4 regions of the Jeotgalicoccus nanhaiensis genome follow, and region 2 is predicted to be linked to each of the others. Evidence: riboswitches for the same ligand, from Rfam matches in the RefSeq annotation. Region 2 holds a riboswitch; each other region holds the start of a gene.
What was found. A riboswitch is a leader RNA that binds a small molecule or an ion and turns the genes downstream of it on or off. The one in region 2 is predicted to bind thiamine pyrophosphate.
Positions count from the first base shown of each region.

Region 1: linked by a shared signal. The riboswitch ahead of tenA (thiaminase II) and the one ahead of IR135_RS05630 (ECF transporter S component) in region 2 are both predicted to bind thiamine pyrophosphate.
Region 3: linked by a shared signal. The riboswitch ahead of IR135_RS00070 (RicAFT regulatory complex protein RicA family protein) and the one ahead of IR135_RS05630 (ECF transporter S component) in region 2 are both predicted to bind thiamine pyrophosphate.
Region 4: linked by a shared signal. The riboswitch ahead of thiD (bifunctional hydroxymethylpyrimidine kinase/phosphomethylpyrimidine kinase) and the one ahead of IR135_RS05630 (ECF transporter S component) in region 2 are both predicted to bind thiamine pyrophosphate.

Region 1 covers NZ_JADGLW010000007.1:69,480-72,612, reverse strand. The annotation lists gene IR135_RS09360 (metallophosphoesterase) at 1-47, opposite strand, end outside; gene IR135_RS09355 (hypothetical protein) at 217-399, opposite strand; gene IR135_RS09350 (hypothetical protein) at 518-700, opposite strand; gene tenA (thiaminase II) at 844-1,524, opposite strand; TPP riboswitch at 1,614-1,709, opposite strand; gene IR135_RS09340 (four-helix bundle copper-binding protein) at 1,800-2,126, shown strand; gene IR135_RS09335 (hypothetical protein) at 2,365-2,886, opposite strand; gene IR135_RS09330 (serine hydrolase) at 2,911-3,133, opposite strand, start outside.
Region 2 covers NZ_JADGLW010000003.1:220,674-223,806, reverse strand. The annotation lists gene ggt (gamma-glutamyltransferase) at 1-880, opposite strand, end outside; gene IR135_RS05635 (6-pyruvoyl trahydropterin synthase family protein) at 1,077-1,487, shown strand; TPP riboswitch at 1,546-1,637, shown strand; gene IR135_RS05630 (ECF transporter S component) at 1,698-2,279, shown strand; gene IR135_RS05625 (ABC transporter ATP-binding protein) at 2,281-3,133, shown strand, end outside.
Region 3 covers NZ_JADGLW010000001.1:14,620-17,752, forward strand. The annotation lists gene thiW (energy coupling factor transporter S component ThiW) at 1-245, opposite strand, end outside; gene IR135_RS00070 (RicAFT regulatory complex protein RicA family protein) at 760-1,194, opposite strand; TPP riboswitch at 1,322-1,413, opposite strand; gene IR135_RS00075 (ABC transporter ATP-binding protein) at 1,487-3,133, opposite strand, start outside.
Region 4 covers NZ_JADGLW010000011.1:20,971-24,103, reverse strand. The annotation lists gene IR135_RS11060 (ABC transporter ATP-binding protein) at 1-86, shown strand, start outside; gene IR135_RS11055 (ABC transporter permease) at 83-1,648, shown strand; TPP riboswitch at 1,691-1,790, shown strand; gene thiD (bifunctional hydroxymethylpyrimidine kinase/phosphomethylpyrimidine kinase) at 1,860-2,651, shown strand; gene thiM (hydroxyethylthiazole kinase) at 2,657-3,133, shown strand, end outside.

The DNA of each region.
Region 1 (3,133 bases), on a different contig from region 2:
CTATTATAACGGTCAATGTGCAAATCTGAAATAACACCAATTTTCATTACTTTTTCGCTCCCGCATCAGTTTATTGATTCAATGCTACCACAACTTTTATCCTGTATAAAAAATTCCACCTGCCGCTTCTCTATAAAAACAGAATTTATAATTTTTCGATAAAATACGCTAAATCATAAAAATAGTGCCGCCTGAAACGGCAGCACTTCATAATTTTTACTGATCTTCTTCAGTTCCAGCGTCTTCAACTTCATTTTCTTCTTCGTCATCATCCGAATCATCAAGTGCATCTTCTTCGACTTCGTTCTCATCTACTTCCGTTTCATCGACACCCGTGTCGCTGCATGCCGCGAGTGCAAGCACACCAATCAGCGTTGTCACCACTGTCAATTTCTTCATGTAACCAGTCACTCTCCTTAAGTCAGATTAATACTTATATACCCTCGATGTGATAATTTAACACTGTACACGATAAAAAAGTGCCGCCGGCTTTAACCGGCGGCATTTCAAGCATTTTTTAAGCTCCATCGTCTTCTGATTCAGTATCTTCTGTTTCTGTATCTGTTTCAGTCTCTGTACTTTCTGTTTCTGTTCCTTCAGTGCCGGTTTCTTCTGTCTCTGTTCCTTCTTCAGTGTCTCCGCCGCACGCTGCTAATGCTAATACTCCGACTAAAGATCCGATTGTTAAAAGTTTCTTCATTATAGATTTCCAGCTCCTTAAAAGTAAGATAGTATTCAGACTGATTCATGGTGTTAAATCTACAATACCTCAAAGAAAAACTGACTTATACATTATTTACCGACCTTTAACAATTTTGAAAACTTATTAATAATTATAACCGTTTATACACTCACTTTAATCGGCCATTCTTCCCGGTTTTCACACATATCCCAAAACATATATTCATAGAGACTGGTCTTCACGACAATCTCTTCAAGCAGAGCCAGTTCACGTTCAGGTTTTCCTTCAGCGAGCTTATTCAAGAGGGTCATTGCCGTCCCGTTTAAACTGGTGAAATCTTCACCGGAATATGTTTCTACCCACTGCTTGTACGGATTATTTTCCTGCTCCGGATATTTATCCGACAGAGACCTGCCGATGTAATTGTAGCTCCAGGCGCAGGCGAGAAGACATGCAGCAACAGCCGCTGCATCTCCCCGCTGCGCGTGGTTCAGCATATAGCTCGTGTAAGCAGTGTTCACTGCGGATGCTTCGGTCAGAAGAAGTTCCTCTTCTGAAATACCAAACTCCGCAGCGTAACCTCTGTGCAGCTCCATTTCTCCGAAGAGCGTGCCGTGCAGCATTTCAGAAAACATATTCATCGTTTCTAGGTCCGGCGACTTCTCCGCCCCAATCGCCATCAGCCGGGAATACTCAACAAGATATACATAGTCCTGCTTCAGCCAGTGCTGAAACTTCTCCTGCTCGAGTGTTCCGTCCCCTAAACCGGTCACAAACGGATGTTCAAGATACCCGTTCCAAATACTTTCCACGCTGTCCCATAATCTGTCTGTAAACTTCATTGCCTTATCTCCTTTGTATTTCGGCCAAAGACGATAAAAACTCGAACCTTATGAGAGGCCCGGGTCAAAAAATATACAAACTTCCGCGTATATATCGACACAGACTTCCCTGCGCAGGTCCTAACCTACAGGTTCAAAGGGTCGATATTATCTCTCAGCACATCAGTGCGCCCCCAGCCGTTTATATTTGCTTTACAATTCCACTGTACTACAGTTTAAAAAATATTGCTCCGGGAATTAATAAATTGTATGAATCTTTTAAGGAGGAATTATATATGGCTCACGAACAGAATCAGCAGCTGCTTAAAACTCTGCACGAATGTATGGAAGCGTGCAATCACTGTTTCGACGCTTGCTTAAAAGAAGATGATGTAAAAATGATGGCGGACTGTATCAGAACAGACCGTGAATGTGCGGATATGTGCGCATTTTTAGAACAGGCCGTCACAAGAAATTCTCCTTTCGTTAAAGAACTTGCTGGCGTTTGTGCCACGATTTGCGAAGCGTGCGGCAAGGAATGCCAAAAGCATGACCACGATCACTGTCAGGAATGCGCCAAAGCCTGCTTTGAATGTGCGGAAGCATGCAGGGCAGCAGCGTAAAAGAAAGAAAAAGACATGCAGAAATTTTCTGCATGTCTTTTTTATGTACGGACGGTCCTAAAGGCAAAACTTTCCGTCCGGAAGTTTTTGGGAAATCCCCGTCGAAATCAGGTCATCAGCACAATTGTGTTTCGTGTCCAGCATCCGCATTCTTAAATCGTAATCAGATAAATAAACCGTAAATTGTAATCCATCAAATTATCATATAAGAAAGGAACCTGATTTCTGCCGAAAATTTTTATATCGTTTTGAGTTTTACTTCAATTGTTTCCGTACTGTTGAACTTATCGATCAGCATGGATTTGCGGTTTACCTTCACTTCAAGCGCCTCAATATATTCGAGTACTTCTTTTTCACTAATGATACCTTCTTCAACAATACCCACACCAGCTACAGTTTTAATACGCTCACGATGGTAGCCGAAAGCCGTATTATTCTGCAGATTATTGACGATATCCCGTTCCAGTTTCAGTGATTCCAGCACTTCGGATGCCGTATATTCAGCACCATCAATCGTAAGCTTCCCTGTTGTATTCTTATGATGAACAGCAGCTTTCAGCGTAATAATATCGTGTTTCAGCTGTTCAATCTTTTTAAGAGAATCTTTTACATCCGCTGCCTTGCCGTCATTCACGATACTTTCGTTATTTACGGCAACCGGCACGCGATATTCAGTATCGAATTTCGCATATTCCTTATTAAGCTGATTACGGAGATTGCTGACTGTAAAAATTGCTTCCTGCAAAGTGAGTTCTGTCATAAGTGCCTCCCTGGTTTTTAAAATTTAACTCATATACTTCTTAAATATTTTACCCATTTCATTCAGGAAATATTTGCCTTCCTGATTTGTCGGCCAGTTGTCTGAGAAAATAGAGAATATCAGCTGTTTGCCGTTCAGCTGAATCATGCCGAATTCATGCTCGAGCGCTGTCACCGATCCTGTTTTCGAGGCGATAAACTCCGCCTCATGGTCTTCATCGATATTAAAAAATCCGCCGGTTCTGTCG
Region 2 (3,133 bases):
CTGAGCTTGGCGGAGGCATGGTAGCAATATCATAGCCGTTAAACTCTCCCCAAATCGGTTCATCTAATGTAATTTCATAATTCGATAAATCTTCTGGTGTCATTGAGCCGCCGAATTCCTGAACTGCGTCAGCAGCCGCTTTTGAAATTTCACTGTTATAAAAGTAATCGATGCCATTATCTTTAATAAGGTTTAAAGTTTTCGCCAAATCTTCCTGAACGAGTACATCGCCTTCTGCTAAGGGTTCAGCATCGTTAAAAAATACTTCAGCTGCTGCTGTAGCCTGTAATTTTTCGGCGTTATCAGAAATTTGTGCAGACAGGAAGTCATCTATCATAAAACCTTCCTCGGCAATTGAAATTGCTGGAGCAATCAAAGCCGACATATCAACTGTTCCCCAAGTTTCGTGGGCTGCCTCCAAGCCCCTCAATGTTCCCGGAACTCCTACTGACTTACCGCTTCTGACACGTTCTTCAAATGGTAATGCTTCCCCGTCTTCATCGAGGAACATTTCCGTATCTGCACCTGCAGGCGCACGTTCCCTGCTGTTTATCACAGATGTTTCTCCTGTTTCTCCATCATATACCATCATAAAACCTCCGCCGCCAATACCCGACATCATGGGCTCTGCAACGGTCAATACATATTGCATAGCAATAGCTGCGTCCATGGCGTTACCGCCGTTGGCAAGGATATCATAACCCGTTTCAGAAGCAAGCGGGTGCGCCGATACAACCATCCCTTCATCAGCTGCTGCTACATCATTATCTTCACTGTAGTCCGGATCAAAAGCTTCGGCAGATACGATGGGAATTCCTGCTGAAAAGATTAGCAATGATAAACTGATAACTGCTGCTAAGCGTTTTAGAAAATTCTTCATGTTACTCCCCCTTGTTTTTAATTGCTGATGCGCTTTGTCTCTCCTCTCTAAATAAAGATGTAAAATTCTAAAAATTATGAATTACTTCCCTCAAGGTTACCATATCAGAACATGCAGTCAATAATTTGACACAATTAAATTCATATCTTTTGTATAGTATAATTTAGAAAATACCTATATATTGAGGTGTAAAATTATGTCTTTAGAAAATGTTAAACCGCCGGAGCAATTTCAATATTTTAATCATCAGATAGTTATTAATAAGCATTTCGAATTCACTTGTCATAACCGTATATTTTTTTCCAGTACAGCCTTTAAAGATTTAAAAAACCATCGCTACACATTTCAGTTAGAAATATTATCAATGGTAAATGAATTGGGCCTTGCCACAGATTTTCATTTAATTGATCAGATCTATAGAGAGCACATTGCTTTAAAACTCGATAATTGCGTGCTCAATGAAACTCTGCCTGCTATGAATACAACCGCTGAAAATATTGCGTACTGGATTTTTGAACAGTTTAGTAGTCATCTGCCAAAGGAAGATACACTGCTTAAAGTAACGCTCTATGAAAACGATAAACAGGGGATTTCCGTAACTAAATAATTCCAGCTTCACAAATCCGTGCAAGTGGACTATGATAGTGATAATCAAATAATAAATTCACCACCACTGGGGGTGTCCGCATCGGACTGAGACTGACCCTTATCACCTGATCTAGATTATACTAGCGTAGGGAAGTGGCATATTTTTATATGCACACCATTCCGTTAGTGGTGTGTTTTTTTGTTTGAAATTTATAACGGAGGCTTCAAAATGGCACAAAGAAATGGTTTAACACTCACTGATATTTTAATTACTGTCGTTATCGCACTGGTTTTCGCTGTTATTTATTCTCTATGGGATGGGATTTATACGATTCTCCAACCCTTTGGTCTGCATTTAAATGAACTGATATACGGAATGTGGTTTATCGCTGCGATTGTCGCTTATTTAGTTATCAGGAAGCCTGGTGTTGCTCTGATTGCAGAATTTGCAGCAGCTTCGGGCGAAACGATTGTACTCCTTCAGTTTGATATTTCACTGATTATGTACGGCTTAATACAGGGACTGGTCTGCGAACTTATTTTTATGTTCTTTAAATATAAGAGTACGAGTCTGATGGTGGCAGCCTTGGCCGGCATCGCGGCAGCTTTATCTACTTTGCCGCTCGACTGGTATTATGGTTATCTCGGGATGCTCGAGACATGGAATCTTGTCCTGATGTTCAGTTTTCGGATACTCAGCGGCGCGCTTGTTGCCGGCTGGCTCGGCCATCTGCTCTACAAAGCACTTAAAGAAACCGGCGTATTAAAGTTTGTAGGACAAAGACACGATAATTCACATGAAGGATTATAATATGCCGGCAATTAATATACAGAACTTAAATTTAAAATTTCCAGAAGCACCGGTAAAATTATTTACCGATTTAAATATTGAAGTTGAAGCCGGCGAGAAAGTACTGCTGCTCGGACCGAGCGGTTCAGGTAAAAGCACGTTATTAAACGTCATGGGCGGGTTAATCCCGCGGGCAATCCATACACCCATGAAAACCGAATCAATCGAAATTCCTGATAATAACGCCTATGTGTTTCAGGATCCTGATTCCCAGTTTACGATGCCTACAGTAGCAGAAGAGCTTGCTTTTATTTTGGAAAATAGAAATATTCCGAAGGAAAATATGGAAACGGCAATGCTGGAAGCACTCAGTCAGACGGGACTTAATATACCACTTAACTTAAATATTAATAATTTATCAGGGGGAATGAAGCAGAAGCTTGCGATCGCTTCAGCCCTGCTGCAAGATCCGGATACTTTGTTTCTCGATGAACCAACGAGCATGCTTGATGACGAGTCTGCATCTTCTCTATGGGATGTCATTGAAAACATTTGGCACAACCGCACAGTTATTATAGTCGAACATCGTGTCGATTATATATGGGACAAAGTCGACCGGGTTATTCTGATGAATAATCAGGCTCAGATTACTCATGACGGTACTCCGGACGATGTTTTAAAAAATTATAAACACCTTTTGAATGAATATGGTGTTTGGCATCCGGATTCATGGCAGGAAGCTCCAGTGTTCAATCCGTTACCGCCAGCGGAAGAGGTACTGCTCGAAATAAAAAACCTCCATCTTGAACGGCAGGGGATGGAGATTTTGCATATCGATAACTTAACTGTTGCCGGAGGAGAATGGATTACGCTCG
Region 3 (3,133 bases), on a different contig from region 2:
TAGAGCAGCCAGGCGGCGAGCGCGCCGATCATACTGCCGGGATAAGCGAAGACGGTGCCCGTGCCGAATAGAATTCTGATCGTCGATGAGATAAAAGCCTGGACGATAACCCAGGGGCCGGTGAGTACCGCACCGAGTACGTTGATCAGGTGCTGCATGGGCGCCGCGCGGATAATGCCGATCGGAATAGTGACTAGCGTACTTAAAATAACGTTTAAAGCGACAAAAGCTGCGGTGAATGTCATGTTTTTAATTAATTTGTTGATGGTGGTGCCTCCTATTTGAATTATTGGTGATGGAATGTGTGGCTTGATGCGTTGGCGTGACGGAAGCTCATGTATACGAAAGGCGCGGTGCGTTGGCATGACGGGTGCTCATGTATACGAAAGGCGCGATGCGTTGGCGTGACGGGCGCTCATGTATACGAAAGGCGCGATGCGTTGGCGTGACGGGCGCTCATGTATACGAAAGGCGCGGTGCGTTGACATGACGGAAGCTCATGTATACGAAAGACGCGATGCGTTGGCATGACGGGCGCTCATGTATACGAAAGGCGCGATGCGTTGGCGTGACGGAAGCTCATGTATACGAAAGGCGCGATGCGTTGATGTGACGAGTGCTCATGTATACGAAAGGCGCGATGCGTTGGCGTGACGGAAGCTCATGTATACGAAAGTCTCAATACGTCAACATACAAAAATGGCGCTGAAACACTCTATTATTCAGAGATTTCAACGCCATTCAATATGTAGATGATGCTTATTTAAACTGGTTCGGGTCGCGGTTTGGTCTGTTGCGGACTGCAGCGCCGGTTTCGCCCTGCATGAGGTCGCCGCCTGTTTGTTCGATAATTTCGCTTGTGACTGTTGAGCTGATTGCATGCGAGACCATCTGCAGCAGTTCGTTGACGCCTGCCTGTGATTCTTTGAACTGGTCAACGAGCGGCATTTCGTCTAATTCTTCTTCGATTTTAGCCAGTTTTTCTTCCGTCATTTTGTAGGCGCGTTCTTTGCCGTAGTTTTGGAAGTTTACAGCTTGCTGCTGCAGGCTTTTCAGGCTGGCCATTTTTTCGCGGATTTCCTGGTTTTCGTGAATCTTAGCTTCCGCTTTCTGGAAGAATTCAACCTGTTCTGTTTCCGCCATCATTTTACCGAGCTTTTTTGCTTCTTCTATTATTTCATCCTTAGTATACATTCGAAGTTCCACCTTTTAGTTGATATATACCATTCATTATATATGAAAGCCTTCATTTATTAAATGTAAATCTCCTGATTCATTTGTCAAAGTACAAAAATGCACACTCCGGCCCTGGAGTGTGCATAACGAATCTATGCCACTTCCCTACGCTGGCATAATCCAGATCAGGTAGTAAGAGTGTCTCTCAGCCTCAAAAAGGCACCTCCAGTGGTGTGCGGTATTTAATTGCTTCCATCATAACTGAACAGAAAGTGTTTGTAAATACAGTTCAGCCGCGTGACTCGTCTATTTACTGGTTGACCATGTCATAGTACTTGCCTTCCAAAGCAAGCAGCTCTTCTTCCGTTCCCGCTTCAAGCAGTTCCCCCTGCTCTAAAACGAAAATCCGGTCGACGGCTTTTATCGTGTTGAGGCGGTGGGCGATAATAATGCTCGTCCGCCCTTTCATCAGCCGCTCCAGCGATTCCTGGATTTTCAGTTCTGTAATCGTGTCGATGCTGGACGTTGCTTCATCGAGCAGCAGGATGGCAGGGTCTGTAATGAGCGCCCGCGCGATGGAGATCAGCTGCTTTTGGCCCTGCGAGATAAAGCCCTCATCTAAATCGAGCACCGTGTCGTAACCCTGCTCGAGCGTCATAATAAAGTCATGGGCATTGGCGACTTTCGCCGCTTCAATCACTTCATCGTCTGTCGCATTCATCCGGCCGTAGCGTATATTTTCACGGATGGTGGCTTCAAACAGGTACGGGTCCTGCAGCACGAAGGCCGTCTGTGAACGAATGTTAGTCCGGGAGTAATCTTTAATATCCTCCCCGTCGACTAAAATGCTGCCGTTATCCGTTTCGTAAAAGCGGGCTAAAAGCTGCATAACCGTCGTCTTACCGGCACCTGTCGCACCGATTAAAGCAACAGATTCGCCGGATGCGACTTCAAATGACAGATTTCTGATTGTCGGCACCTGCTGCTCCCTGCTGTAGGAGAAGGTGACGTCTTTAAATTCAATATGTCCCCGGAGTGTTTTATCAGTAATTTTACCTTCGTCAGCTTCCGCCGGCGTATCGAGTATCTGGAAAACACGTTCTGCACCTGCAATCGCCGACAGCACCTGGTTCAGCTGGTTGGACAGATCAGCGAGCGGACGGGTAAACTGGCGGGCGTATTCTGCAAAGACAACAATTGTTCCGACTGTAACAATACCGTTTGTCGTCAGCGCGAGAATCCCGCCGGCACCCGCGACAATGGTAAACGAAATGTTATTCAGCATATTCATGATTTTAGGAATAAAACCGGAATACAGATTCGCCCAAAAGGTCACTTCTCTTAAATTTTTGGCGCGCATTTCAAAGTTCCTGACCGCCCGTTCTTCCTGGGAGAATACTTTAACAATTTCCTGGCCGGAGACAATTTCTTCAATGTAGCCGTTCAGTTCGCCGGTGCGCCGCTGGCGCATTTTATACAGCGGGCCGGTGCGGTTCGTTATAAATCTGACACTGACAATTAAAATCGGGATAATCAGTGCTGTTAAAAAAGTCAGGAGCGGACTTAAGTACAGCATGACTGAAAAGGTGCCGAGCAGCGTGACAATACTCGTCGTAAACTGGATAAAGGACGAGTTCATCGTCTGAGACAGCGTTTCAATGTCGTTGGTCATCCGGCTCATTAATTCACCGTGCTGGCGTTTATCGTAAAAAGTCACCGGTAGCTCCTGCATATGTTCAAACAGATGATGACGCAAATTGTAAATCGTCCGCTGCGACAAGCCGACCATCAGATAAGCCTGAATGAAGGTGGTCGCCGACAGGAGAACGTACGAGGCTAAGAGTATCATCAGCACTCTGAAGAGCCCGTCGAATTCCCGCGGTATAAAGTAATAATCGACGATTCGGCCGACGAGAAACGGTCCGACAATGCTGAGCAGACTCGTTACGACAACGAG
Region 4 (3,133 bases), on a different contig from region 2:
TAAAATTATATAACTTGAAAAGTTTAACCACCGCACCACCGCGGCTGGAAGACATTTTTATGCGCTATTACGAGGATAGCCAATGACTTATTTCAATATGCTGATGAAGAATCTGAGAGTGAAATCAGCGCTTTGGATAATTGCACTGTGCGGTTTATCACTCGCAGTACCGCCGGTGTTCGAAGGGCTGTACAGTACGTCAGCAGAACGGGAAGGTATGAAAATGACAGTGGACAATCCGGCGATGATTGCGCTGATTGGTCCGGTGCCTGGCGGAGAATATACAACAGCTGTGATGTTCGGTCATCAGATGCTGATGTTCATGGCATTGTTTCACGGTCTTTTCAATCTTATAATCGCAAATGGTCTGGCCCGAAAAGCTGAGGACGCGGGATTAACCGAATATATCCTGAGCGCAGGTGTCGGCCGAAAAACTATAGTTACAGCCCAGCTGATGAACGGTGCGGTTATTAATTTGCTGGTCTTTGTTATATTAGCGGGCGGTTTAAGTTTATATAATATTGATGGCCTGTCCTTATACGGAAACTTTTATTATGCACTCGGTCTTGCCTTATTCGGTTTTTTATTTTTCGTTATAACACTGGTATTCGGAAACTTATTCGACAGCGGCGACCTGACCTTCGGCATGTCCCTTGCGCTGCTCCTGGGGTTCTACTTATACCGTGCAGTAACAGACGCTTTAGATACAACTTACTCGGTAATATCACCATATCACTGGCTGTCGCGCATTGAAGTATACGGGAGTAACTCGGGAATATGGCTGCTGCCGTTTGCTGTGATTTTAATCCTGATTGTCCTGAGCTGCGTATTATTTTTAAAGCGTGACATCGGGGACAGTTATATAAAAATAAATAAAGAAAAGAACATAAGAAAAATATCCAGCTATCCTAAACTTGCTTTTCTAAATATGCGGGTAATGATTTTCAGCTGGCTGGCCGGTCTGTTTGCCGCCGGCTTATCTTACGGCTCCATATTCGGAGATTTGGAGAGTCTGATCGGAGATAATGATATGCTCCGGGAGGCACTCGGCGACAATAATCCGGCAGTCTTCTTTATCGGCATGCTGCTGGTGATATCGGCGCTAATATCGGCTGTGCCCGCTCTGATGATTAACGGACGTATCCTCACCGAGGAGAAAAAGGGACGCCTGGAAGTGATGAATGCCGGTACGCTGAACCGGAAAGTATCGCGCGGTACTATTTTTACAACACATTATCTGTACGGTATCGGGACAGGAGTGTTATCTTTTCTCTTGACGATAGCCGGCATGTATCTTGCCAGTATAAATGTTGCGGATTTGAGTGTTTCTCTTAAAGACTTCGGTCTTGCGGCAATAAATTACTGTGCGGGTATTATATTTATAGCAGGGATATCCGCATTATTTGCGGGAATCTCCAGAAAGCTGCATACTGCAGCATGGATATATATTGCCTATATCTTTTTTGCAAACTACTTTGGCGTGCTGATAAATATCGATGAAGTGTATTTAATGCTCAGCCCGTTTTACTATTTAAGTGATATGCCTTACGAAAGCATGAATATCAGTGCTGTTTTAATTATCGCGGGCCTCGGAATTCTTTTTGCGGCAATCGGAACGTCGGTGTTCAGACGCCGCAATCTGCTTTGACGGCTAAAAGAAATATGGTACGCTTATGTCAATAAAAAGAATAGAACCCGCTGGGGGCGCCGGTACGGCTGAGATAGCGAATGCTTGTCCCTTTTCACCTGATCCAGGTTATGCTGGCGTAGGGAAGTGCAGATGATTACAGACGAAATCTCTTAATCGATCCAACCCGCTTCCCTGGAAGCGGGTTTTTTATTACAGGAGGATATATTTAATGACTTTACCTATTGGTTTAACTGTTGCAGGAACTGATCCGACAGGCGGAGCGGGAATATTTGCGGATCTTAAAGCAATGCACTCGCGGGGTGTTTACGGTATGGCTGCGGTGACTTCACTGACTGCGCAGAATACACTCGGTGTCCAGGACGTTTACAATGTGCCGGCGGATTTTATCGACAAAGAACTGAACAGCATATTTTCGGACGAAGTGCCGCATGCAATGAAGACTGGAATGGTGGCAGAGGCGGATATGATGACTGTGATTGCCGAATATATCCGGAAGTATAATATTCCGTACGTCATGGATCCGGTAATGATAGCAACGAGCGGAGACCGTCTGATGACGGACATATCGATGGCGACACTGATTGATACGCTGCTCCCGCTGTCACACATAGTAACACCGAATCTTCATGAAGCAGAAGCGATTGCGAATATGACTATCCGGACAGAAGAAGATATTCACCGGGCTCTGAAAATATTTGTTGATGAAATGGGCGCAGCCAGCGTGATTATTAAGGGCGGCCACCTGTCGGGTGATGCAACTGATTATTTATATGACGGGAAAAAAATTTCAACTTTAACAAGAGCGCGTATTGATACGGATCAGACGCACGGTACGGGCTGCACTTTCTCGGCAGTTTTAACAGCCGAGCTTGCAAAAGGCCGTACGGTCGAAGAAGCGTTCAGAACAGGTAAAGCATATATTACCAGTGCAATACAAAATTCTCCCGGTATCGGTAAAGGCAGCGGACCGGTGAATCATTTCAGCTATCAAGGAGACTGATTCAGATGATAGAAGAGTTAAGAAAAAACACACCGCTTGTAGTATGTATTACGAACGACGTCGTGAAGCCTTTTACTGCAAACAGTCTCTTAGCACTCGGAGCATCTCCGATTATGAGCGGTGAAAAAAGCGAAGCACCGGATATTTTAAAACATGCGGGAGCACTGCTTTTAAATATCGGCACGTGCACGGAAGAAAAAGTGCCGCTGTATGAAGAAATGGCACACTGTGCCAATCAGTATAATATTCCGATTGTTCTCGATCCGGTCGGTTACGGCGCATCAGTGTTTCGCAGAAATCTGACTGATAAACTGCTCAGTGAATACGACATTGCACTTGTGAAGGGGAATGCCGGGGAAATACTTGCTCTAAGCGGTAAAGAAGCGGTGTCTAAAGGCGTTGACTCCATCATAGAAGGAAATACGCTGGATATCGCAAAAGCGGCCCACAGCATGTTAAACGCCCCTGTGCTGGTTACCGGT